DNA from 4 places in the Rhizobium sp. LjRoot258 genome. Region 1 is predicted to be linked to each of the others. Evidence: predicted binding sites of a transcription regulator. Region 1 holds the regulator's gene; each other region holds the start of a gene.
What was found. Region 1 encodes PhoB, which activates phosphate uptake and scavenging genes when phosphate is short. Its sites were predicted from a motif close to TGTCATNNANCTGTCAT; they were not measured.
Positions count from the first base shown of each region.

Region 2: ACSQ9D_RS26495 (glycerophosphodiester phosphodiesterase family protein) is a predicted target of PhoB. The motif match lies at 2,299-2,315, and genes of this name have one in related genera.
Region 3: ACSQ9D_RS20170 (DUF1045 domain-containing protein) is a predicted target of PhoB. The motif match lies at 2,010-2,026, and genes of this name have one in related genera.
Region 4: ACSQ9D_RS17645 (DUF2794 domain-containing protein) is a predicted target of PhoB. The motif match lies at 2,038-2,054, and genes of this name have one in related genera.

Region 1 covers NZ_CAXUST020000001.1:148,092-153,970, reverse strand. The annotation lists gene ACSQ9D_RS00755 (Hsp33 family molecular chaperone) at 1-443, opposite strand, end outside; gene argF (ornithine carbamoyltransferase) at 537-1,454, opposite strand; gene ACSQ9D_RS00745 (aspartate aminotransferase family protein) at 1,497-2,693, opposite strand; gene ACSQ9D_RS00740 (GcrA family cell cycle regulator) at 3,121-3,654, shown strand; gene phoB (phosphate regulon transcriptional regulator PhoB) at 3,747-4,430, opposite strand; gene phoU (phosphate signaling complex protein PhoU) at 4,467-5,180, opposite strand; gene pstB (phosphate ABC transporter ATP-binding protein PstB) at 5,224-5,879, opposite strand, start outside.
Region 2 covers NZ_CAXUST020000002.1:1,211,288-1,217,166, forward strand. The annotation lists gene ACSQ9D_RS26490 (xanthine dehydrogenase family protein molybdopterin-binding subunit) at 1-1,947, shown strand, start outside; gene ACSQ9D_RS26495 (glycerophosphodiester phosphodiesterase family protein) at 2,477-3,226, shown strand; gene ACSQ9D_RS26500 (HAD-IA family hydrolase) at 3,288-3,989, shown strand; gene ACSQ9D_RS26505 (sugar-binding transcriptional regulator) at 4,077-5,033, shown strand; gene ACSQ9D_RS26510 (ABC transporter substrate-binding protein) at 5,294-5,879, shown strand, end outside.
Region 3 covers NZ_CAXUST020000001.1:4,107,853-4,113,731, reverse strand. The annotation lists gene phnN (phosphonate metabolism protein/1,5-bisphosphokinase (PRPP-forming) PhnN) at 1-74, opposite strand, end outside; gene ACSQ9D_RS20175 (alpha-D-ribose 1-methylphosphonate 5-triphosphate diphosphatase) at 71-1,210, opposite strand; gene ACSQ9D_RS20170 (DUF1045 domain-containing protein) at 1,223-1,918, opposite strand; gene phnE (phosphonate ABC transporter, permease protein PhnE) at 2,050-3,390, opposite strand; gene phnE (phosphonate ABC transporter, permease protein PhnE) at 3,399-4,370, opposite strand; gene phnD (phosphonate ABC transporter substrate-binding protein) at 4,441-5,346, opposite strand; gene phnC (phosphonate ABC transporter ATP-binding protein) at 5,432-5,879, opposite strand, start outside.
Region 4 covers NZ_CAXUST020000001.1:3,588,683-3,594,561, reverse strand. The annotation lists gene ACSQ9D_RS17655 (IS110 family transposase) at 1-657, opposite strand, end outside; gene ACSQ9D_RS17650 (DUF1223 domain-containing protein) at 973-1,710, shown strand; gene ACSQ9D_RS17645 (DUF2794 domain-containing protein) at 2,077-2,478, shown strand; gene ACSQ9D_RS17640 (N-acetyltransferase family protein) at 2,485-3,042, opposite strand; gene ACSQ9D_RS17635 (Bax inhibitor-1/YccA family protein) at 3,154-3,882, opposite strand; gene ACSQ9D_RS17630 (ABC transporter permease) at 4,061-5,879, opposite strand, start outside.

The sequences.
Region 1 (5,879 bases):
ACGATGCCCTGATAGGGTTGGCTAAACTTCCCCTGATCGATCGTAAACGCCAGCATACCCTTGCCGAGCAGCTGTTCAGGCTCGATTTGCCCAGCGGCGATGGCCGTGTCGAGGAGGCCCTGGTCGAAGCGCGCATAAGCACGCACGTTCTCGGGCGTCGAGAAATCGCAAACAAGCAGGTCCACCGGGCCGTCGCCTTTGGTCTGCACCGTGAACTTGCCGTCGAATTTCAGCGAGGTGCCGAGCAGCACCGTCAACACGACGACTTCGGCAAGAAGCCTCGCGACAGGCGCAGGATAGCGATGACGCTCGAGGATCGCGTCCAGCATCGGCCCGAGTTGGACGGCGCGACCGCGCACATCCAACCCTTCAACCTGAAACGGAACGACGTGATCATCGCCGGCGAAATTGAATTCGCCGAGGGCGGCTGCAGGTTCTGCCATTGGTCTTCTCCTAGTCTGAGAGCGGCAGACGAGAGTGTCCATCCGCTCGCGCGGCCAACGGGCCTTCCGGCCAAACGTGGCGTGCAGTATGGTTCAGATCGCGCCTAGGCACCAAGCAAGAATCGACTTCTGCGCATGAAGACGGTTTTCCGCTTCATCGAAGACGACGGATTGCGGGCCGTCGATCACCTCGTCCGTGACTTCCTCACCACGATGGGCGGGCAGGCAATGCATGAACAATGCATCCTTGTCGGCCTGTGCCATCAAAGCCGAATTGACCTGATAAGGCTGGAAGACGTTATGACCCCGGGCCCGATGTTCCTGATTCATGGAGACCCAGGTATCGGTCACCACGCAATCGACGCCGGCGACCGCACGGTCGGCATCATGGCAGAGCATGATTTCGGCGCCCTCATCGCGGGCCCAGTTCAAATAGTGATCCTTCGGCTCGGAACCAAGGGGGACCGCCATATTCATACGATAGCCGAAACGGGCAGCCCCTTCGACCAGCGAATGCAGCACGTTGTTGCCATCGCCGGTCCAGGCGATCGTCTTGCCCTTGATGGGGCCACGATGCTCCTCGAAAGTCATGATATCGGCCATGATCTGGCACGGATGGGTATCGTCCGTCAGCGCGTTGATGACGGGAACCGTGGCGTGCTCGGCCAGCTCCAGCATGCGGGCATGATCGGTGGTGCGGATCATGATCGCATCGACGTAACGTGAGAGCACCTTCGCCGTGTCGCCAATGGTCTCGGCGCGACCGAGCTGCATTTCGGTGCCCGAGAGGAAGAGCGTCTCGCCGCCCAGCTGGCGCATGCCGACGTCGAAGGAGACGCGGGTACGGGTCGAAGGCTTCTCGAAGATCATCGCGAGCATCTTGCCGGCGAGCGGCTTGTCGCCTTGCCCAGCCTTGAAGGCCTGCTTGCGGGACATGGCGTCATTCATGATGAGCCGCAGGTCTGATGCCGCAACGGCGGAGAGATCGAGAAAGTGTTTGGTGGAAGCCATTGTCTTTACCTATCACGCCCGCCTTCCGGCCGGCATTATCCATTAAGCCGTCTTCTTGACCTTCGAAGCGCGCACGCTTTCGGCGGCACGCTCAAGGCGGGCGAGGCCCTCACGGGCTTCGTCCGGTGTGACGACCAGAGGCGGCAGAAGACGGATGACGTTGTCGCCAGCGGGAACGCCGAGCAGATGGGCGTCACGGATTGCATGCAGCAGCTCGGAAGACGGCACGGCGGCCTTGACGCCGAGCAGCAGTCCCTCGCCGCGAACGTCCTCGATGATATCAGGATAGCGATCCTTGAGCGAGGCCAGCCCTTGGCGGAAGACCAGCGAGACGTCGCGCACCTGCTGCAGGAAGCCGTCCGCGAGGATCACGTCGAGCACGGCACTGCCTACAGCCATGGCAAGCGGATTACCGCCATAAGTGGAGCCATGCGTGCCGGCCTTCATGCCGGAAGCTGCCTCTGCCGTCGCAAGGCAGGCGCCGAGCGGGAAGCCGCCACCGATGCCCTTGGCGACTGCCATGATGTCAGGGGTGGCGCCGGACCATTCATGCGCAAACAGCTTGCCCGTGCGGCCCATCCCGGTCTGCACTTCGTCGAAGACCAGCAGCAGACCGTGCTCGTCGCAGATCTCACGAAGTGCCTTCAGGAACTGGTTGGTCGCCGCACGGACGCCACCCTCCCCCTGAACAGGCTCGATGAGGATCGCGGCCGTCTCGTTTGTGATGGCGCTGCGGACGGCATCGAGATCGCCAAAAGGAACCTGATCGAAGCCGGGCGCCTTCGGACCGAATCCTTCGAGGTACTTCTCCTGGCCACCCGCAGCGATCGTCGCCAGCGTGCGGCCATGGAAGGCACCTTCGAACGTGATGATATGAAACCGCTCGGGATGGCCCTTGGAAAACTGATAGCGGCGCGCCGTCTTGATCGCGCATTCCAGGGCTTCCGCGCCGGAGTTCGTGAAGAACACCTTGTCGGCAAATGTAGCCTCGGTCAGCCGCTTCGCGAGCGTTTCCTGACCCGGGATTTCGTAGATATTGGACAGGTGCCAGACCTTGTCGGCCTGCTCCTTCAGCGCACCCACCACATGCGGATGGCTGTGGCCGACGGAGGTAACGGCAACGCCGGCGCCGAAATCAAGATATCGCTCGCCCGTTTCTGTGATCAGCCAAACGCCTTCTCCTCGCTCGAACCGCAGCGGGGCACGAGAGTAGGTGTCGTAAAGCGCGGCTTCAGCCATGGCGCGATCTCCTGTCTATAACCATCAGCAGCCGGACTCCGGCTAAGGAATGCAGGTCCGGAAATTAAAAATGCCGCCTTTCGGCGGCGAGCAGCACTATTTACTTTTCGCACTGCAATGTCAACAAAACTGAGGTTTTGATGCATGCGTCAAGCCGCGATCTGGAGGCTCCGGATCTATCAACAATTAATGTTGCAGAAATGACTCTCGCGCCCAGCAAGTTGGGGAAAACCTGAGAATCGATTCGCCGAGATTCAACCGACTCTTGTCACGGAGTCAGCCTCACACTAGGTTAAAACTCAATTACTAGACTGCATGCGGCGGAACTAGTCACCAAAATCGAGCAAGCGTTTCTTGCTTCGGATACGTCCGAGGCAACGGTGAGGGATTCTGCCTACACCAACGCTAATAAGGCGGAGACAGGGGCATGAACTGGACAGACGAGCGCGTTGAAAAACTGAAGAAGCTGTGGTCAGAGGGCCTGAGCGCCAGCCAGATCGCAGCGCAACTTGGCGGTGTAAGCCGCAACGCCGTCATTGGCAAAGTTCACCGTTTGAGTTTGCCCGGTCGTGCCAAGGCCGGCGGCTCGACGACCACCGTCAGAACGCCCAAGCGCACCACATCGGCGCCGCGCGCACCGAACTACGCATCGCGGATCACCACGCGTACCGTCACCCGCCAGCAGGGTGCAACGATGCTCAAGGAAGAGATCGAGATCGACACGGTCGAGGAAGTCCGCTTCCGCCCGGCCGCAAATGTGGTCGTCCCGATTTCGCGTCGTCTCGGCCTGACGGAACTGACCGAGCGCACCTGCAAGTGGCCGGTCGGCGATCCGCTGAAGGACGATTTCCACTTCTGCGGCTGCGAGTCCCCGGATTCTTCCCCGTACTGCACGTACCATCAGCGCATGGCCTACCAGCCGGTCAATGAGCGCCGCAAGGCCGCTAACCGGGTCGCCTGATGTGGAAGCCGGATAAGGAATAAAGAAAACGGGCCTTCGCGGGCCCGTTTTCTTGTTTCTGAGATGAAAGCCGCTCAGTCCCCATCGAAGCCTTATGCTTCCATGGAATATCCCGCGCCGCGCACGGTGCGGATAACATCCTGCATGTTGGAGAAGTTCAGCGCCTTGCGCAGGCGACCGACATGGACGTCGACGGTGCGTTCGTCCACATAGATATCGTGACCCCAGACGCCGTCAAGAAGCTGCGAACGCGAGAAGACGCGTCCGGGGGACGCCATCAGGAACTCGAGGAGCCGGAACTCGGTTGGACCGAGGCGGACTTCACGGCTCTTGCGATGAACGCGATGCGTCTCGCGGTCGAGCTCGATGTCGCCGCACTTCAGCAGCGTGGAGAGCACCTCCGGCTTGGCGCGACGAAGCATTGCCTTGACGCGCGCGACAAGCTCCGGCGTCGAAAACGGCTTGACGACGTAGTCGTCGGCGCCGGTGGAGAGACCGCGAACGCGTTCGCTTTCCTCGCCACGAGCCGTCAGCATGATGATGGGAAGGCGCTCGGTTTCCGGCCGCATCCGCAGACGCCGGCAGAGCTCGATGCCGGACACACCCGGCAGCATCCAATCCAGGATCAAAAGGTCTGGCGTGCGTTCCTGCAGCCGGATCTCGGCCTCGTCGCCACGCAGGATGGTATCGACCTCAAAACCTTCAGCTTCAAGGTTATAGCGAAGAAGCACGCTCAGTGCTTCTTCGTCTTCAACGACAGCTACTTTAGGGATCATTCGTTTTGGTCTCCTGGGGGCGCGGTCGCAGAACGACTATTCCGTGACAGCGCCGACGGTGTTGGCGGTATCGTCCTTCGGACGTTCGCCTTCCGGCTGAGCACCGGTGGCCATGTAATAGATGGTCTCGGCAATGTTGGTGGCGTGGTCGCCGATACGCTCGATGTTCTTGGCACAGAACAGAAGATGCGTGCAGCTGGTGATGTTGCGCGGATCTTCCATCATGTAGGTGAGCATCTCACGGAACAGCGAGGTGTACATCGCGTCGATTTCCTCGTCGCGCTCGCGGATCGACTTTGCCTTGTCGGCAGCACGGCTCGTATAGACGTCGAGGACTTCCTTGAGCTGGACGAGCGCCAGTTCGGAAAGGTGCTCGAGGCCGCGGGCGAGCTTGCGCGGCACGCCGGCACTCTGGACAGCAATGACGCGCTTGGCGGTGTTCTTGCCGAGATCGCCGACGCGCTCAAGATCGGCCGCAATGCGGATCGAACCCATGATCTCGCGGAGGTCGGCCGCCATCGGCTGGCGACGGGCGATCGTAACGATTGCCTTGTCACCGATCTCGCGTTCGGCGTGGTCGAGGATCACGTCGTCAGAAATGACCTTCTGGGCCAGGGCCGTATCGCCGTTTACAAGCGCGCGAACGGCATCCGAGACCATCTGCTCGGCCAGGCCGCCCATTTCCGAGATACGGCGGGACAGGAACTTCAAATCATCGTCGTAGGCAGAAAAGATATGTGTCGATGCCATAGGGATCATCCTTGAATATCGTGAGTGTTACCGACGCCGGCGATCAACCGAAGCGCCCCATGATGTAGTCCTGGGTGCGCGGATCGTCCGGGTTGGTGAACATCTTGTCGGTATCGTTCTCCTCGACGAGGTTGCCGAGGTGGAACATGGCGGTGCGCTGCGAAACACGGGCCGCCTGCTGCATCGAGTGCGTCACGATGACGATCGTATAGTTCTCGCGAAGCTCGTGGATCAGCTCCTCGACCTTTGCCGTCGCAATCGGATCGAGCGCAGAGCACGGCTCGTCCATCAGGATCACTTCAGGGCTCACGGCAACGGCGCGGGCGATGCAGAGGCGCTGCTGCTGGCCACCGGAAAGGCCGGTGCCGGCTTCATGAACGCGATCCTTCACCTCGTTCCACAGGCCGGCGCGCTGCAAGCTGAGTTCGACGATCTGGTCCATGTCGGCCTTCGACTTGGCGAGGCCGTGGATGCGCGGGCCGTAGGCGACATTCTCATAGATCGTCTTCGGGAATGGGTTCGGCTTCTGAAACACCATGCCGACACGGGCACGCAGTTCCACGACGTCGATATCCGGATCGTAGATATCGTCACCGTCGAGCGTGATCTTGCCGGTGACGCGGCAACCGTCGATCGTGTCGTTCATACGGTTCAGGCTGCGCAGGAAGGTGGATTTGCCGCAGCCCGAAGGGCCGATGA
Region 2 (5,879 bases), on a different contig from region 1:
GTCGCTGCCGTGATTGGTGAAACGCTGGAGCAGGCGACCGAAGCTGCCCGGCTGGTCGACATCGTCTATGAGGAAGCGTCGGCAATCATTGACTTCGACGATCCGAAGGCCGGAGACGGAAAGGCGCTCGATGCGCTTGCGGTGACCTGGGGTGACGCGCAGGCGGCGCTCGCCGCTTCACCGGTGCGCCTTGAGGCAGAATACCGAACGCCGCGTGAATATCATGTGACGATCGAACCGCATGGACTGATCGCCCAATGGCACGGCGACCAACTGACCATCTGGGAGCCAAGCCAGTGGACGCACGGGATGGCCCGCACCTATGCCGAATGGCACGGACTGCCGTATGACGACGTGCGTATTATCTCGCCCTTTATCGGTGGAGGCTTTGGCTCCAAGGCGACAGCCTATGCCTATGGCGCCATTGCAACGGCAGCCGCCCGCAAGCTCGGGCGACCGGTCAAGCTCGCTGTGACGCGCCCGCAGACCTTCACCGCCTATGGCGGCCGAGCCGAGACCAGGCAGACAATCGCGCTCGGCGCCAATGCCGACGGTGTGCTGCAGTCGATCGTCCATCTGGGCGCCAGCGAGACCGCCACTTATGCGGATTTTCCCGAGCAGACAAACGCTGCAACACCGTTGATGTATGCTGTGGAGAATTTCAGCGCGAAACACCGTCTTGTGCCGGTAAATACCGTGATGCCCGGAGCATTGCGCGCCCCGGGCAAGAACCCGAGTGCGTTCGGTCTCGAATGCGCCATGGATGAACTTGCCTATGCGGTCGGCATCGATCCCGTGGAGCTCAGACTTCGCAACTATGCCGAGCGTGATCCGCAATCCGGAAAGCCATGGGCGACCCGCCGGCTGCGCGAGGCACTCTCCGAAGGCGGCGAGGCGTTTGGATGGTCACGCCGCAACTTCGCGCCGCGCTCGATGCGCGATGGCAGACAACTCATCGGCTGGGGTGTCGCATGCGGCACCTTCCCGGTTCTGCGTGCATCGAGCGAGGCCTTGATCCGCATCCTTGCCGATGGCTCGGTGGACGTCGTCAGCGGCGCGATCGATATGGGGCAGGGCACCTACACGATCCTCGCCCAGACGGCGGCCGACGTACTTGGCGTTCCGGCCGAAAGCATCAACGTGCAGCTTGGCGATTCATCGCTACCTGGTGCCACGGTCGCTGGCGGCTCCATGCTCGCCGGCGCCATCACTGGAGCCGTCCACAAGGCCGCATCGGCTGCCCGCGACGAACTGATCGAACTCGCCCTTAACGACGGCGCTTCTCCGTTTCGCGATACCGGTGCCAATACACTGACGGTGGCAGACGGCCGGATCTCAGTACCCCGTGAGGGAGGTTTGTCTATCTCCATTTCGGACCTCATGACAGCTTTGGGCCGCGACGTCATCGAAACAAGACGAAACACCCTTCCGGAAGGAGAGCAGAGCCCGGAGGGCCACAGGAAGGCCTGGACGACGATGGGAAGCATCCGGGGGCCAACGGCTGGTGAATTTTCCATGCACAGCTGGTGCGCGCATTTCGTGGAGGTGAAGGTGGACGAGGATTTTGGTACAGTCCGCGTCTCCCGCATGGTCTCTGCATTCGATTGCGGCAGGATTTACAACCCGAAGCTCGCAGAGAGCCAATGGCGCGGCGGGATCATCATGGGGATCGGTCAGGCGCTGCTCGAAGAAGGCTTGATTGACCAGCGCAACGGGCGCGTCATCAACAACAATCTCGGCGACTATCTCGTTGCGACCAATGCCGACATCCCGCCGATCCAGGTGATCTCTGTTGGCATTCCTGACCTCAATGCCTCGGTGCTTGGGGGTAAGGGTGTGGGCGAGGTCGGCATCGTCGGTGTCGCGCCGGCAATCGCCAACGCCGTCTTCCACGCAACCGGCAAGCGGGTTCGTGACCTACCGCTAACGCTCGACAAATTGCTTTGACGTGAGTGGTTCATCGGCTGCCTTGCTGCCCAAGTGATGGACCATGCAGGGTAAGGTTCGTAGGCAATAGAGAGTTTCCGCGCGCCATGATTGCAGCGCGCGGGAACAGATTCTTTACAGCGAACATCCGCAGCCGCAGCCGTGACACCAGCAGAGCCGTGCAAGAACGGACCGCAACGCCCGGAGAGGGCGGAAGTACTCGCCGATATCGTCCCAGCATAGCAAGCAATCGGCACTTCAGGCTCAAGAACCCCGCTTCAGGGCCACGAACCGCACGGAAAATCCCAAGGCCGCACCAGCGCAAACCGCTTTCATCGTGGAGTTGAGCATTTGCTCACCCGTGGAGGCAGATGTCATGCAACGGTTATCTCCGCTCACTATAACTCGCCGCCAACGCCATCCATCGCTGGTGGCCAAGTTCAGATCGAAGGACCCAACGCAATGCCAGCTTCACGCCTGTCACAGTGTTGACGGGCGAGCATCGTCTCTGCGGGCTGCGCATGATTTCAATAATGAGAGAGTATGTCCCATGACAAGGATCGTTGGCCATCGCGGCGCACGTAATCTATGGCCCGAAAATTCATTGGAGGGCTTCAGAAAGACACTGGAACTGCCGGTCGATGCCATCGAATTCGACGTGCACCTGACAGACGCGGGCGAACTCGTCGTCATTCATGATGCCATGCTCGACCGCACGGTTGAAGGAACGGGCAAGGTCAGGGCGCTCTCGCCTGCCGACCGGCGGGCGACGCGCCTCAAAGGATCACAGGAACCGATCCCGACCCTCGATGAGGCGCTTGCTCTCTTTGCCTCCTCAAGGCCGCGCGAACTTCATGTCGAGCTAAAGGCCGACGCCGATGGAGTGGCTTACGAAGGGCTCGAAGCCTTGGCGGCCGCGGCCATCCGGCGCCATGGACTTGCCGAGCGAAGCCTGCTGACAAGCTTCAGTCTCGACGTTCTCGCGCAGTGCAGACGCGTCGCCCCCGAAATCGGCCGCCTGTGCTCGATCAATGCCAAGTCCGCCGAGGCGCTCGGCGTGACGGCGACCATCACCAAAGCCGCGGAACTTGCTGACATCGTTGCCGTCGAGAAGACGTTGTTGGCGGCGGCCTTTCCGGATGCCGTCGCGATCGTTTCGCGCGAACGTCTCTGCTGCTGGGTTTTGAACGAGCGAGAGGAGCTCGAACACTGGCTCAGCCAAGGCGTCGGCTGGATCACCAGCGATGATCCAGCCCTTGCTTTGGTGGTCCGTACCGGATCGCGCGATACCGCCGCTTGATCGCTCGGGCCCCCGCTGCAACCAAAGATGGCAATGAGGTCCTCAGCTGAATTGTGAATTTATGAGAGACATAGGCCTTCTGATTTTTGATTGCGACGGCGTGCTGATCGACAGCGAACCGATTGCCGCGCGCACGCTTGCTCATGCCCTAACCCGCGCTGGCGTTGCGATGACGCCGCGCCAGGTGCTCATCGAGTTCACAGGCAAGTCGGAACCCGAACTGCGGGCGATTCTTGCTGACCGTGGCCTTGCCGATGTCGATTCCGTCTTTGCCGCGTGGCACACGGAAATATTTGCTGCCTTCCGCCGCGAGCTCCGGCCGATGCAGGGCATTGGCGAAGTCCTGCGTCGGCTCGACGTCGCAAAATGTGTCGCGTCGAATAGCACGTTGGAACGCCTTGGGATGAGCCTCGGTCTTCTCGATCTGTGGTCAGACTTCGCGCCAAACGTCTTCAGCGCCGAGATGGTGGCGGCACCCAAGCCGGCCCCGGATCTCATCGAGCTCTGTCTGTCGAAAATGGGGGCGAGTGGCGCGCGAAGCGTTGTTATAGACGACAGCCCGGCCGGCATTCAGGCGGCACATGCTGCCGGAGTGAAGGCGATCGGTTTCGTGGCGCCAAGTGATCCACGTTCAGGTAGGCGCGAAGCCCTGTTGGCGGCGAGGGCGCAAGAAGTCGCTCTCGGCGCCGGAGCACTGCTGCAGATCCTGCAGCGCCTTGGTGGCCAGCACCACGCCCAGCGGTCAGCGGAGGTGGAGGCGTGATATCGATCGACGCCGTGGCGCGGAGGATGATGGACCGGCGGGCCGGTCAATCCCACGGCGAACACAGATGCTAGGGAGGACGGCGAGATGATCGCAAGGCGAGATGACTATAGCAGTCGGCTGGATTTCACTGCCAAGGCGGGCTGGCTCTATTACATAGGCGGGCACAGCCAGGACGAGATCGCGCAGAAGCTTGGCGTTTCCCGGCAGACGGCCCAACGGCTCGTATCACGTGCGGTCTCGCAGGGCCTGATCAAGATCCGGCTTGACCATCCGGTTGGGCACTGCATGAGCCTTGCTGCACGGCTGAAGAGCAGGTTTTCGCTGCAGTTCGTGGAGGTAATTCCCTCCGGTGATCAGGCCCAGGGCTTGAGCGGCGGCCTCGCCCAAGCCGCAGCTGCCGAAATCGAACGGCGGCTGGCCTGCGACACGCCTGCCGTTATCGCGATTGGAACCGGCCATACACTCAAGGCTGCGATCGAGGAGATGGTGCCGATGGAAGCGCGCCAGCACAGAATCGTTTCCTTGACCGGCAATATCACCCGGGAAGGATCGGTCTGGTTCTACAATGTCGTCTTCAAGCTCGCCGACCTGATCACCGCGAAATGCTTTCCGATGCCGGTTCCGGTCATCGCCTCGTCGCGACAGGAACGGACGATCCTTCACAGCCAGCCCGTGATCCGCCAGACGCTGTCGCTTGCCGCGCGTGCAGACGTTGCCTTTGTCGGCATCGGGGACGTGGGCGTTCAAGCCCCTCTCTTCCTTGATGGCTTCATCCTGAAGGACGAACTGAAACTCCTGCACGAGGCAGGTGCGGTCGGAGAGATTGTCGGCTGGACGTTCGATAAAGACGGCAAATTGATCGACGGCATCACCAACGACCGCGTCGCCAGCGCGCCAATTCCCTCCTGCAGCAGGACCGTGGTGATCGGCGTGGCGAAGGGCGAACGGAAGCTGCCAGCTATTCAAGGCGCGCTCAGGGGACGCCTGATCAATGGTTTGATGACTGACGAGATCACTGCGCAGAGCCTGCTTGGACGATGAGGACCGAGCCGTCCGAAACGACGACTTGATCTGTACATCGCCGGCCTGGCTCGACACGAGCCTTGTGAACCAAAATCCATACGGATTGGGGTCGAAATCCGTTGTCGCCAGAATTCAATATAAGGGAATAAAACCAATTAGTTAATTGTCACATAAACTTCATCGGATCATCAACAAAACGACACCTAGCCGGCCATAAAACACCGCGACATTACGACCGGCCCATGTCCGACAAAAACCTCGGCAAAGGAGAGACTTCCATGCTTTCAATCAATCGGCGCAGCGTCCTGGGGCTGCTTGGTGCAACAGCCGGCAGTGCGATTTTGCCACGCTTCGCATTGAGCCAGGGCAAGCGGCCATCCGTGACGATCGCGGTGCAGAAGATCACCAACAACAACACGCTTGATATCTGGAACGAGCAGTCGAATGTCGGTGAGCGCGTGTTCTTCCCCAATCTCTGGGAAGGCCTGATCCTGCGTGATTGGATGGGCAATCAGGGGCCGGTGCCTGGTCTAGCAAGCGATTGGAAGCGCATCGATGACAAGACCCTTGAGCTGAAGCTGCGCCAGGGCGTGAAGTTCCACAACGGTGACGAGATGACCGCCGACGATGTCGTATTCAGCTTCTCCTCCCAGCGGGTGTTCGGCAGCACGCAGCCGGCTGGCGGAAAGACGATCTTCGAAGACGACAACAAGCCGACCTCTCTCAAGGAATTGCCGGCAACTGTGCCAGGCGTCGGTCGCCGTCTATGGCCGGCACTCGCCGGTGTCGAGGCCATCGACAAATATACGGTTCGCTTCCACAATGCGACGCCCGACGTGACGCTCGAGGGTCGCCTCTATGCCT
Region 3 (5,879 bases), 4.0 Mb from region 1:
CTCGGACCGACGACAACGACCATGATGCCGCGCTCGGTTCCGGGAACGATGTGGGGTTCGTGCGAGGGCATCATGCGACGCGGCGCCCTTCGCGCCAGACGGAGCGGGTGACGGGAACGCCGTGGTCGCGGAAGACGCGGACGACATCAGCGCGCAGACCGGTTGCGATGCGGCCGCGATCATTGAGGCTGACGGTACGGGCCGGCGTCGCGGTGACCATGGCGATCGCCTTCGGCAGCGAAATGCTCTCGACCTCGTCGGCGATGAGGAACGGTGCGTAGAGCAGGCTGAGCGGCACGTAATCGGAGGACAGCACATCGAGGACGCCGCGTTCGGCGAGATCGCGGGCGGCGATGTTGCCGGAGTGCGACTTGCCGCGCACGATGTTCGGCGCGCCCATCAGCACGCTCATGCCGTGCTCATGCGAGGCCTTGGCGGCATCGAAGCTGGTCGGGAATTCCGCCAGGCGAACGCCGTTTTCGATGGCTTCGTCGACATGCGCCAACGTTGCATCGTCATGGCTGGCAACGGTGATGCCACGCTCGGCGCAGACCTTGGCAATCGCGATGCGGTGCGGCGTGGAATTGCGCTCGGATTCGCCAACGCGCTTTTCGATGAAGCGGGCAAACTCGGCATCGGAGAGGCCGCGCTTCTTCTGGTAGTAGAAGATGTACTGGTCCATGGTCTGGAACTGACGTTGACCCGGGGCGTGGTCCATCAGTGAGACGAGGCGAACGTAGGAATCGTTCTCGAAGTCGGCGAAATGTTCCAAAACATTGTCGGCGGAGACTTCGCAGCGGAGGTGGATCAGGTGCTCGGCGCGCAACCGGCCTTCCTGCTCGGCCTTTTGGATGGCATCGGCCATCTCACGCATTTCGCCGTGCTCGAAGCCGCCGTCCTCGTCGGCGCCCATGCGCAGGCAGTCGAAAACGGTCGTGATGCCCGAGGTGACGATCTGGGCGTCGTGGGCCTGAATCGCCGCGATCTTGTTCCAGCGCAAGCCGGGGCGCGGCGAATAGTGGCCCTCGAGATGATCGGTGTGCAGTTCGACGAGACCCGGGATCAGATAATCGCCTTCGAAATCCTCGCCGACCGTGGAGCTGCCTGTCGAGATATCGGCGATCTTGCCGTCGCGGACGAGGACCGATCCTTCGATGATCCTATCCTCGAGGACAATGCGGGCGTTGGAGAAGACGGTTTCTGTGGTCATCGGATCAGTCTTTCAGCTTTTGGCGCCAGCAAGCGGCCACCAGGAATGGGCTTTGAACGGCGCGCCACGCGCCTCTTCAACGAAAACGGCAAGGCCCGTGATCGCGAGCGGCCGGCCGGTGAACGCGGCAAAACGCTCGGTCAGAATGGCCTTCATCACGCCGGCGCGCTCCTCCGGCACCTGGCCGGTCAGCGTCATGTGGAAACCGAAGTCATCCATCACATAAGGATAGCCCCAGCGCAACAGATTGGCACGCTGCCTGTCGCTCAGCTTCTCCGGGTTCCGGCGGGCAATGTCGGCCTCCGACAGGGCGGCTCGGAACGGTTCGAAGAATTTTACCACCGTTGCCGCGAAATCTTGAAGGGGTGGGTGCAGCGAAGCCGGCACGAGAGCGAAAAACTTGCCCAACTGCCCCAGGACCAGCTCGGGGATTTCAAACGCCGGCGTGCGGGCGGCGAAATCCTCGGCGACTTGAAGCAGGTCCTTTTCGGTGACCGAGGCGGCGAGCGCGAAGGGGGCCTTGATTGTCGCATGGAAGGCGTAGCGACGAGGCTCGGCGGTCAACTCGAACTGCTCGGCAGCAGGCAGGTCCGAATGATCGGGAGCCGGGTAAGTTTCGCCGGTGAAGGCATCACGGCCGAGCCAGAGCGCAGCCGTTCCGTTCAAAGGATCATCCTTCGGCGGTGTGAAATAGAGTGCGTAGCGCAAGGCTCGTATCCTGGGAATCAATCGGAATGCGGATGGCAGTCTTCAGTGATTTGACCGCCACCGCAAGCTGGCTTCCGGCTAAAAGATTTCCGTGACAGAATGATGATGATCCCGAACGATCCTGCGCTTTTTCAGTGGACCTTGGTGCCCATCAGCCGGTGGCGCAGCGCGTTCGAGGCCATGTCGAACAGGAAGACGACGATGAGGATCAACAGCACCATATAGGCGACGTTTTCCCAGTTGGCGTTGGTGCGCATCGCTTCCCAGAGCTTGAGGCCGATGCCGCCTGCACCGACGGCGCCGATGATGGTCGCACCGCGGACGTTGGATTCCCACTGGTAGAGCGTCTGGCTGACGAAGACCGGCACGATCTGCGGGATGATGCCGTAGCGATGGGTGAGCACGGTGGAGGCGCCCGTCGATTTGATGCCTTCGCGCGGCTTGTTGTCGATATTCTCGAGGCCTTCGGAATAGAGCTTGCCGAGCGTGCCAGTCTCCGTGAGGACGATGGCGCCGCTGCCGGCGAGCGGACCGGGGCCGAAGGCACGGGTGAGGAACAGCGCCCAGATCAGCATGTCGACCGAGCGCAGGAAATCAAAGGCTCTCTTCAGCACCTGGTTGACCACGCGGTTCGGCGTGATGTTGCGCGCGGCGAAGAAGGCCAGCGGAAAGGCCAGCAGGGCGCCGAGCAGCGTGCCGAGGAAGGCCATGACGATGGTCTGGAACAGCTTGGTCCAGACGTCGCCGTGCTGCCAGGCGCTGTTGTTCCAGACATTGTCGAAGGCGAGCGACAGGTTGGATTGGCCGGGCTTCAGTTCCGGCCCCGAAACAATCAGGCTTAGCACTTCGCCCACCGGCTTGTCGAAGAAGGGGGACTGGGTGTCGAAGACGAAATTCGCCCAGCCGAGGAAGCGCTTGCGCACCTTGACGCGATCAACCGAGATGCTGACATCGCCGGCAAAGCCGAGATCGGCCAGGACGTTGTCGTCATAGACCGTCATCCAGCTCGGCACAGGGCCGATAACCTTCGGCGCGCCGCTAGAGACTTCCACCGGCACGCTGACGCCGCGAGCGGTCACCGTCGTTTCCGTCTTGGAGACGGTGACAGTGCGGCCCATGCCACTGACCGAAACGGTGACGCTGCCATCCGGATTGTTGATGACCCAATTGGGATGCGGGTCGTCACCGAGCGGCGAGAAGCGCGGATATTTGACGGTGATGGCGTCGTCGCCGATGCGAAACTCCGGCTGCACGTCGTAGCTCACCCACTGGCTGAGATAGAGGCCGACGCGCTCCCAATGGGCCTCGGCGAGCAGCTTCGGCAGGTCGAAGAACCAGGTTGCGTAGAGCGCATAGACGAGCGTCACGATGACGGCCATCAGACCGCCGAAGCGCTGCCGGAAGGAGCGTTTGAAATACTCCGGGTAGCGCTGCTCGATCTCGTGCATCCGGTTGGCGTCGATCACCGTCATGGGGGACCTCAATGCTGCAAAAGGAAGGCGTGCTCGCCGACGAGACGGCGGCGCAGCCATGCGGAGAACTGGTCGACCGCAACGATGGTGATGAAGAGCAGGAGGACGAGCGCGACCGTCTTGGCGCCGAAGCCGCGCGAGATCGAGAGCTTGAGTTCCTCGCCGATACCGCCGCCGCCGACCGCACCGATGATGGTGGAGGCGCGGACGTTGATCTCAAGGCGCAGCAGTGCGTAGGAGACGAAGTTCGGCATGACCTGCGGCAGGGCGGCAAAACGCACGCGCTCCGACCAGCTGGCGCCGACGGCTTTCATGCCCTCGTCCGGCTTCATGTCGATGTTTTCGACGACTTCGTAGAAGAGTTTGCCGAGCGCGCCGATGGTGTGCAGGCTGACGGCGATGATGGCGGCGACCGGGCCGATCGACAGAATCGCCGAAAACAGGCCGGCGATGACGATCTCGGGAAAGGCGCGCAGGAATTCGGTGAGCCGCTTGGCAACGATGCGCAACGGATTGGAGGGCGCCAGATTGCGGGCGACAAGAAAGCTGAGCGGTACGGCGAAGATGAAGCCGATGATGGTCGAGACCAACGCGACATTGATCGTGATGATCATCAGCTCGAAATATTCGGGGATATAGAAGCCACCCCAGACCGGAACGCGACCCTCGGCGAAATTATACTCTTCGCCGGTCTTCTGCATCGGGCTTGCGATATCGAACAATGCGCGCCAGACGTCGTTCCAATCCTTGGGAATGAGCCAGCTCAGAAAATCGAAGAGGTGCGGCAGGCGCTCGAAGAAATGGCCGGCATTGCTCTCGTCGGCAAAGCGTACCGAAGCGACGAGGGCGGTAAGCAGGATCACCAGACCGAGGCCGGTATAGAGGCGGCGGCGAGCTACCATCTTGCCCCAGGCGTCACCGATTTCACGGGCGCTTTGCGGCGTGGTCGGCGCGTGGGCGTTGGGATCGGCAAAAGTCATGAACGGTGTCCGCTTTTTTCGCAGGAAAAAGGGCGGCCTGTAACGGCCGCCCTCCAGCTATCAGGATCGATCAACCGCCGATGGCAGCCTTACGAGCGTCGATAATGGCGTTGTAGAAATCAGGCTGAACCTTGGTGTAGCCCTGGTAGTCGCCGCCTTCGATGGCTGCGAAGCACTTGGCGTCCGTCTTCGGGAGCTTCGTGAAGAAGTCGGTGAGCTTTGCCTGCCAATCGGCGCCGAGTTCGTTGCGAACGACGAGCGGACCGTTCGGGATCAACGGCGAACGCCAGACTTCGACGAGCTTGTTCGGGTCTACGGTGCCCTTGTCGACTGCCTTGCGGAAGGTGCCAGAGGTGTAACCGTCCTTGAAATCGCCGATGCCCGAAGAGTCGTCGACAGCGATGTCGACCTTGCCGTCGTAGGCAGCGAGAAGGTTGTTCTCGTGGCCGCCGTTGAACTGCGTGGAGGCGAAGTACTTGTCATTCGGCATGCCCGTGTCCTTCGGGATCTGCGTGAGCGGAATGAGGTAGCCCGAGGTGGAGTCCGGATCGGCGTAGCCGAGCTTCTTGCCCTTGGCATCCTTGATGTCCTTGATGCCCGAGGACTTGAGAGCAAGACCGATCGAGTGGTAGCCGGTCGAGCCGTCCTTCTGGACCGTCGTCAGGATCGGGGTCACAGCCTTTTCGTCCTTGATAGCGATAGCAGCGTAGCCGGAAGCGCCGAGTTCTGCGAAGTCGAGCGTGCCACCGAGCAGACCCTGGATAACGCCGTCATAGTCAGCAGCCGGGAAGAGCGAGACCTTCTCGAAGCCGAATTCGGTCTTCAGGTGGTCTGCAAGGCAAGCGTAGTTGCGCAGACGGTCAGCTTCGTTTTCGCCGCCGAGAATACCAACGCGGAATTCCTTGAGGTCTGCAGCATGCGAAACGCCGGCAAGCGCAAACAGCGCCGTGGCCGCAAAAAGTGCTTTCTTCAACATGGTTCTCTCCTGATTGACCGGTGTCCCCGGCAACTCTGTTTAAGAAGGTGCCCATAACGCGGGCTTGCGATCGAGGCCGCCCCTCTCAGAGACCGGCCAGCGCCAGCGGTTGCAGGCCGGCGGATTGTTGTGCGGCCGCGGCCGCGGGAATGTTGATCGAGGTCGAGGTCATCGTCTCGTCGATGCCGGCGCCGTCCTTGTCGGTGCCGTAGATCTGCTTGACGGCACCGGCCGTCAGTTCGGACGGCTTGCCGTCGAAGACGACGCGGCCAGCGGCCATGCCGACGATGCGTTCGCAATAGTTGCGAGCCGTATCCAGCGTGTGCAGGTTGGTGACGACGGTAATGCCTTCGCGCTCGTTGATGTCGCGCAGCGCGTCCATGACGATCTTGGCGTTCAGCGGATCGAGCGAGGCGATCGGCTCGTCGGCAAGCACCATCTTCGGGTTCTGCATCAGAGCCCGGGCAATGGCGACACGCTGCTGCTGGCCGCCGGAGAGCGTGCCGGCCATTTGCAGCGCCGTCTGCTCGATT
Region 4 (5,879 bases), 3.4 Mb from region 1:
ACCCGGAATCGTCATTAGAAGCTTCGTCGCCTGGCTCTGTCGCGCCGCTGCGAGCAATTGGCGATCGAGATCAGCCGCCCGCTTGCGTATGTCGCGCAACGCATCGAGCAGAGGCAATATGATCCTTGCCAGGCCGTCATTCCCATCCAAGAGTTCCCTTACATTGCCATCAAATACCCGACCTGTTCCTTTGGGAATGATGAGACCGAACGTCTTCGTCAGGCCGCGAATCTGGTTGCTGAGCTGGGTCGAGATGCTCAGAAACTGATTGCGAGCCGCCACCAGCGTGCGCGTCAGCATGCTGTCGAACGCCTTTACCCGGACCGCCTTGTAGAACCCGGCTTCGGCCAACTGGGCCAATCCATCCGCATCATTGGCGTCGGTCTTGTTGAGCGTCTCGTTCAGGACCTTTTGCGCGTGCCGCGCTTCGATGCAGATCGCGGGAACCCCTTCTGCCATCAGTGCATGATAGAACCACGTTGACAATGGCCCCGTCTCAAACACAACGCGCTTGGCGTGCGGGGCGTGCTTGCGGATCACCTGCGCCAAGAGCTTTGGGTCAGAAGGGCACTTCCCGCGCCATATCCGCTTCCCGTCTTGTCGGATCGAAATCGTGGTATCTTTTAATGAAATGTCCAGCCCTATATATTGGTCCAAAGTTGCCTCCATTTGATGTTTGGGCCCGGTTCCAATCGTGAGCCCGTATTTCCATCTTATCGGGGGCAACCACCCTCGCCAGCCATCATTTTAAAAATGGCCTGGGACGATCGCGCCGCGATTACCCCATGTTTTTGGTTGTGCGCGAGGTATCGGTTGCCCGGTCACGACGATGTGTTTCAGCTTGGCTTCCACGAAGCTTGGTCTCACCCGTTCGTGACTTTCCGTTTGGACCGAGAACCACTATCTCTACGTTCATACATCGGAACCTGCGGCGAAGCGTGGCGGTAGGTACTGAATAAAAAGGTGCAGTGAATGTCCCCGCGGTTTCTGATTTCCATGGTTGCAGGTGTGGCGCTTGCCGGCCCACTTTTTGCCCAGGACACGCCGAAAGGTGTGGTTGAACTCTTCACCTCGCAGGGATGTTCTTCTTGTCCTCCAGCCGATGCGGCATTCCGCAAGCTCGTCGAGGCCGGCGGCGTTATCGCTCTCGCCTATCACGTCGATTACTGGAACTATATGGGATGGGCCGATACGCTGAGTTCCAAGGAGAATACGGAGCGGCAGTATGGCTACGCGCAGACGATGGGACGCGCCAACGTCTATACGCCGCAGGTCATCATCAACGGCCGCGACCACGTAGCGGGAGCCGATCTTGGCGCGATCAACAAGAAGATCGATGGCTATGCAGCCGAAGGCATGGGGTTGTCCGTGCCGGTGACTGCGCAGGTGCGCGACGACCAACTCGAGATCAAGATCGGCGCAGGACAGGGCAAAGCCAATGTCGTCATGGTCTACTTCAATCGCGAGAAGACCATCGACGTCGAGAAGGGCGAGAACAGCGGACAGAAGATTGCATACCTCAACAGCGTTGCCGATGTTGAGACCGTCGGCATGTGGGAGGGCAAGGAAACGAGCTTGACGCTGCCGGCCAGCGTGATGCAGAAGCCGGACCTTGAGGGCTGCGCGATTCTACTTCAATCCTCCACCGCCGATGGCAATCCATCTGCGATCCTCGGAGCGACGGTTGTCATGGCCGGGAAGAACATCTGACCGTTTCATCTGCTTCTGCGGATGGAAAACGGGGCGGCCCGGCTGATCGTATTCGGGGCTGGGGTTAAGGTCGATACGGTCAGCCGGGCCCTTTGGCGCGCTGGCGCCAAACTCACACACAACCGTTTCAGCAGACCAAATCTGGCAGAAGATCATGCGCAATTCGGGTGCGACGACGGGTCCGAACGAGCCCGCGGCGCAGTCGTGAGGGAATTTCCCTTGCAAATGAGGCGCTGTTTTGACTGAATTGCGGCGCTCGGGAGATTGCACAGACTATGATTAATGTGACTGATCGCCTGCTTGCAATTTATAAACGCTAAGGCAAACTGTCATTCTCCTGTCACGAGCGGAGGCACAGGGAGACTGATGACAGATCAGCCGGATTTGCGGCGCGGCGAAAGCCGGTCGGCCGAGAACAGTTCCTCAGTCGTCATAGATCTCAAGGAGTACAAGCAGAGCAAGGACCCACCGCCGGTCACCTTTCATCGTCGCGAGCTCGACGCGATCCTGTGGATTTACGGCCGCATGGTCGGCGAGGGTGAGTGGCGGGATTACGCGATCGATCATCTGAAAGACTGCGCCATCTTCTCGGTTTTCAAGCGATCGGGCGAAATGCCGCTTTTTCGGATCGAGAAGAATCCGAAGCTTGCCGCCAAGCAGGGTGCCTATTCCGTTTTAAACACTCACGGCGTCATCCTGAAGCGCGGGCACGAGCTGCAGCAGGTTTTGAAGGTCTTCAATAAGGCCTTGAAGCTGGTCGAGAAATAGCTCGGCTCAAGTTTTGAACAGGATCCCTGGATAAGTCGAGGCATCGGGGTCCGTGGCCGCGCCTTCACCAAGGGCGCGCTGCATGATCATCGTATCGAGCCAGCGTCCGTGCTTGTAACCTGTTGCTCTCAGGCGGCCGGTTTCCTCAAAGCCCAATGCGCGATGCAGGGCAATCGATGCCGGATGTGCGCCGCCGATCACGGCCACCATCTGGCGAAAGCCGAGATCCGTGCAGCGTCGGATCAGTTCGGCAAGCAGCAGCCTTCCAACGCCCCTGCCGCGTGCTTCAGGCCCCAGGTAGATCGAATCTTCAACCATCCAGCGATAGGCCGGCCGCGTCCGGAAGGCTGAGGCATAGGCGTAACCGAGCAGGCTGCCATCCTCATCGATGGCGGCGATGTAGGGATAGTTCTGGCCCGTGATGCCGGAAAATCGCGCCGCCATCTCGCTCTGCTCCGGCGGGACGATCTCGTAGCTTGCGACACCATTCAGCACGGATTCGCGATAGATGGCCGTGATGGTGGGGAGGTCGAATGGGGAAGCGTCACGGAGGAAGATGGGCATTGGGTCGGCCGGGAGGATATGAACAATGGACCGTTCCAGAAATCATTCTCCGTATGACCAGGCAACAAAAAAGGCGGCCGAAGCCGCCTTTTTCGACAACATCCCGGTTCCTTACTTGCGGTCGCCCATGAACTGCAGGAGGAACATGAAGAGATTGATGAAGTCGAGATACAAGGTCAGTGCACCCATGATCGCCTTGCGGCCGGCAACTTCCGCGCCGTCGGCTTCGTAATACAGCTCCTTGATGCGCTGCGTATCGTAGGCGGTCAGGCCGGCGAAGATCAGCACGCCGATCACAGAGACCGCGAACTGCAGGGCAGACGACGCCAGGAAGATGTTCACGATCGACGCGATGATCAGACCGAAGAGGCCCATGATCAGGAACGAGCCCATGGCGGAGAGATCACGCTTGGTCGTGTAGCCATACAGCGAGAGCGCGCCAAAGGAGGCAGCCGTCACGAAGAACGTCTGCGTGATGCTCGATTGCGTGTAGACCAGGAAGATCGACGAAAGCGACAGACCCACCAGCGCGGCATAGACCCAGAAGGTCGTCTGCGCGGCGGCAACGCTCATGCGGTTAATCCTGAAGCTCAGGAAGAACACGGCGGCCAGCGGGGCAAGGATGACCACCCAGCGGAGCGGCGACTGGAAGAGCAGTACGCCAAACTGCGTCAGTTGATTGTCCCGGACGGCGAAATTGAAGCCGAGATAGGCGGCCACACCCGTGATCGCCAGACCCAGCGCCATCAGGTTGTAGACCTTGAGCATATAGCTGCGTAGGCCCTGGTCGATCATCTCGCCAGTTTGTACGCGGCCTTGGTAATTACGAAGGTCAGCCATAGTTTCCTCTTATAAGCTCCGGTGTGGACACGGTGGCGGGCGCGTAACCCGGGCGCCGCTGCGGAGCCCAGCAAGCCTGCACACAATATGAGCCTTTCGCCTTTCGCAAACAAGGCCCTTGCAACCCGCGATCGGGTTAAATCGCCGTAAGGTGAAGGGAATGTCTCCGTTTGGTCAATTAGAGCTCGCGCAAAACGGGTGCCGCTTTCTGGCCGAGGATGCGCCAAGTGCCGATGAGTCCAATGCCGACGGTGAGCACCAGCGCCGTTATGAGTGTCAGGCCGGCGACGTCGGGCAGGAAGTGCGAGGGGATGCGCATGATCCGGGCGGTGATGAACCAGGCCGCGACCCCGCCGGCAAAGAGGGCGAAGACTGCGGTTGCTGCCCCGAGAATGAGGTATTCGTAGCAGAAGGCGCGGATCAGCATTCGTCGCGTCGCGCCCAGTGTCTTGAGGACGACCGCATCATGGGTGCGGGCGCGGTTGCCGGCAGCCAGAGCGCCGGCAAGAACGAGCACCGAGGCGATAAGTGCAACGGAGGCGGCGGCGCGGATCGCGGTCGCAAGCTGCGCCACCAGTGTGTTGACGATATCGATCGCATCCTTGACCCGCACGCTGGTGATCGTCGGATAGGTATTTGTCACGGATTTGAGAATCGCGGCCTCCTGGGTAGAGGTCGCGGTCGGGTCGGTGAGCGTCGCCAGCCAGGCGTGCGGGGCGCCGCGGAACGTATTCGGCGAGAACACCATCACGAAGTTGATGGAAAGCGATTCCCACTCGACCTTGCGCAGATTGGCGATCTTGGCTGTGATGTTACGCCCAAGCACGTTAACGGTGACGGTGTCGCCGATCGTCAAGCCGAGTTCCTTCGCTTCCTCGGCAGAAAAGGACACAAGCGGCTCACCGCTATAATCCTTCGGCCACCATGAACCCTCGCTCAACGATGCATTTTCCGGCAGTGTTTCCGAATACGTGATGCCGCGGTCACCGCGCAGGACCCACTGGCCGCCCGGCGGAACTTTCCGCTTCGTCACGTCCTCGCCGTTGAGGGCGAGGATGCGGCCGCGCAGCATCGGCACCTCGACCAAGTGGCCATCCGGGGAACTGGCTTTGATGACGCTACGGAATCTCTCGAGTTCCGATCCCTGAATGTCGACGAAGAAGAAGTTCGGCGCGCCGGCGGCCATGCGCCCGGTCAATTGCTGCCGCATGTTGCCGTCGATCAGGGTGAGGGTGACGAGCAGTGCAAGGCCAAGACCGAGAGACAGGACGACGGAGGGCGTCAGCGCGCCGGGCCTATGGATGTTGCCGATTGCGAGCCGCAGGGCGGGTGAATTCACCCGGGGGCTGCGACGCGCGAGCCAAGCGATACCGGCAGCGACAAGCCGCAAGATCACGAAGGAGAAGGCGATCGCCCCGACAAAGACGATCGCGATGAATCGATCGTGAGCGGTCACGATGGCAAGACCGGCAAGGGCAAGGAGAAAGACCGCGGCAAGAAGGATGTAGGGCCACGACGGCAGCCCCCGCGCCTCGAAACCTTGTTCACGGAAGAGAGCTGTCGCCGGAACCTCGCGGGAATGTCCGAGCGGCATGATGGCAAAGGCCAGCGTTGTCAGAATGCCGAAAAGGACGGCGAGGGACAGGGCCCCGGGGTAGAACGTCAGATCGGTGGTAACAGGCAGGAATTGCGCCAGAAATTGCGACGCCACGATTGGCGCCAGCGCTCCGATGACGAGGCCGATGACCATGCCGCCCAAGGCAATGATCGCGATCTGGAACAGGTAGATCAGGACCACGGTCGCTGCCGGCGCGCCGAGGCACTTGAACGTTGCAATCGTCGTGCGCTTGGAATCCAGGAAAGCACGCACAGCGTTTGCGACGCCGACACCACCGACGATCAGGGCCGTCAGTCCGACCAGCGTTAGAAATTGCGAGAAGCGCTCAATGTTCTCGGTTAGCGAAGGCGCTGCCCGATCGCTCGTGCGGATCGACCAG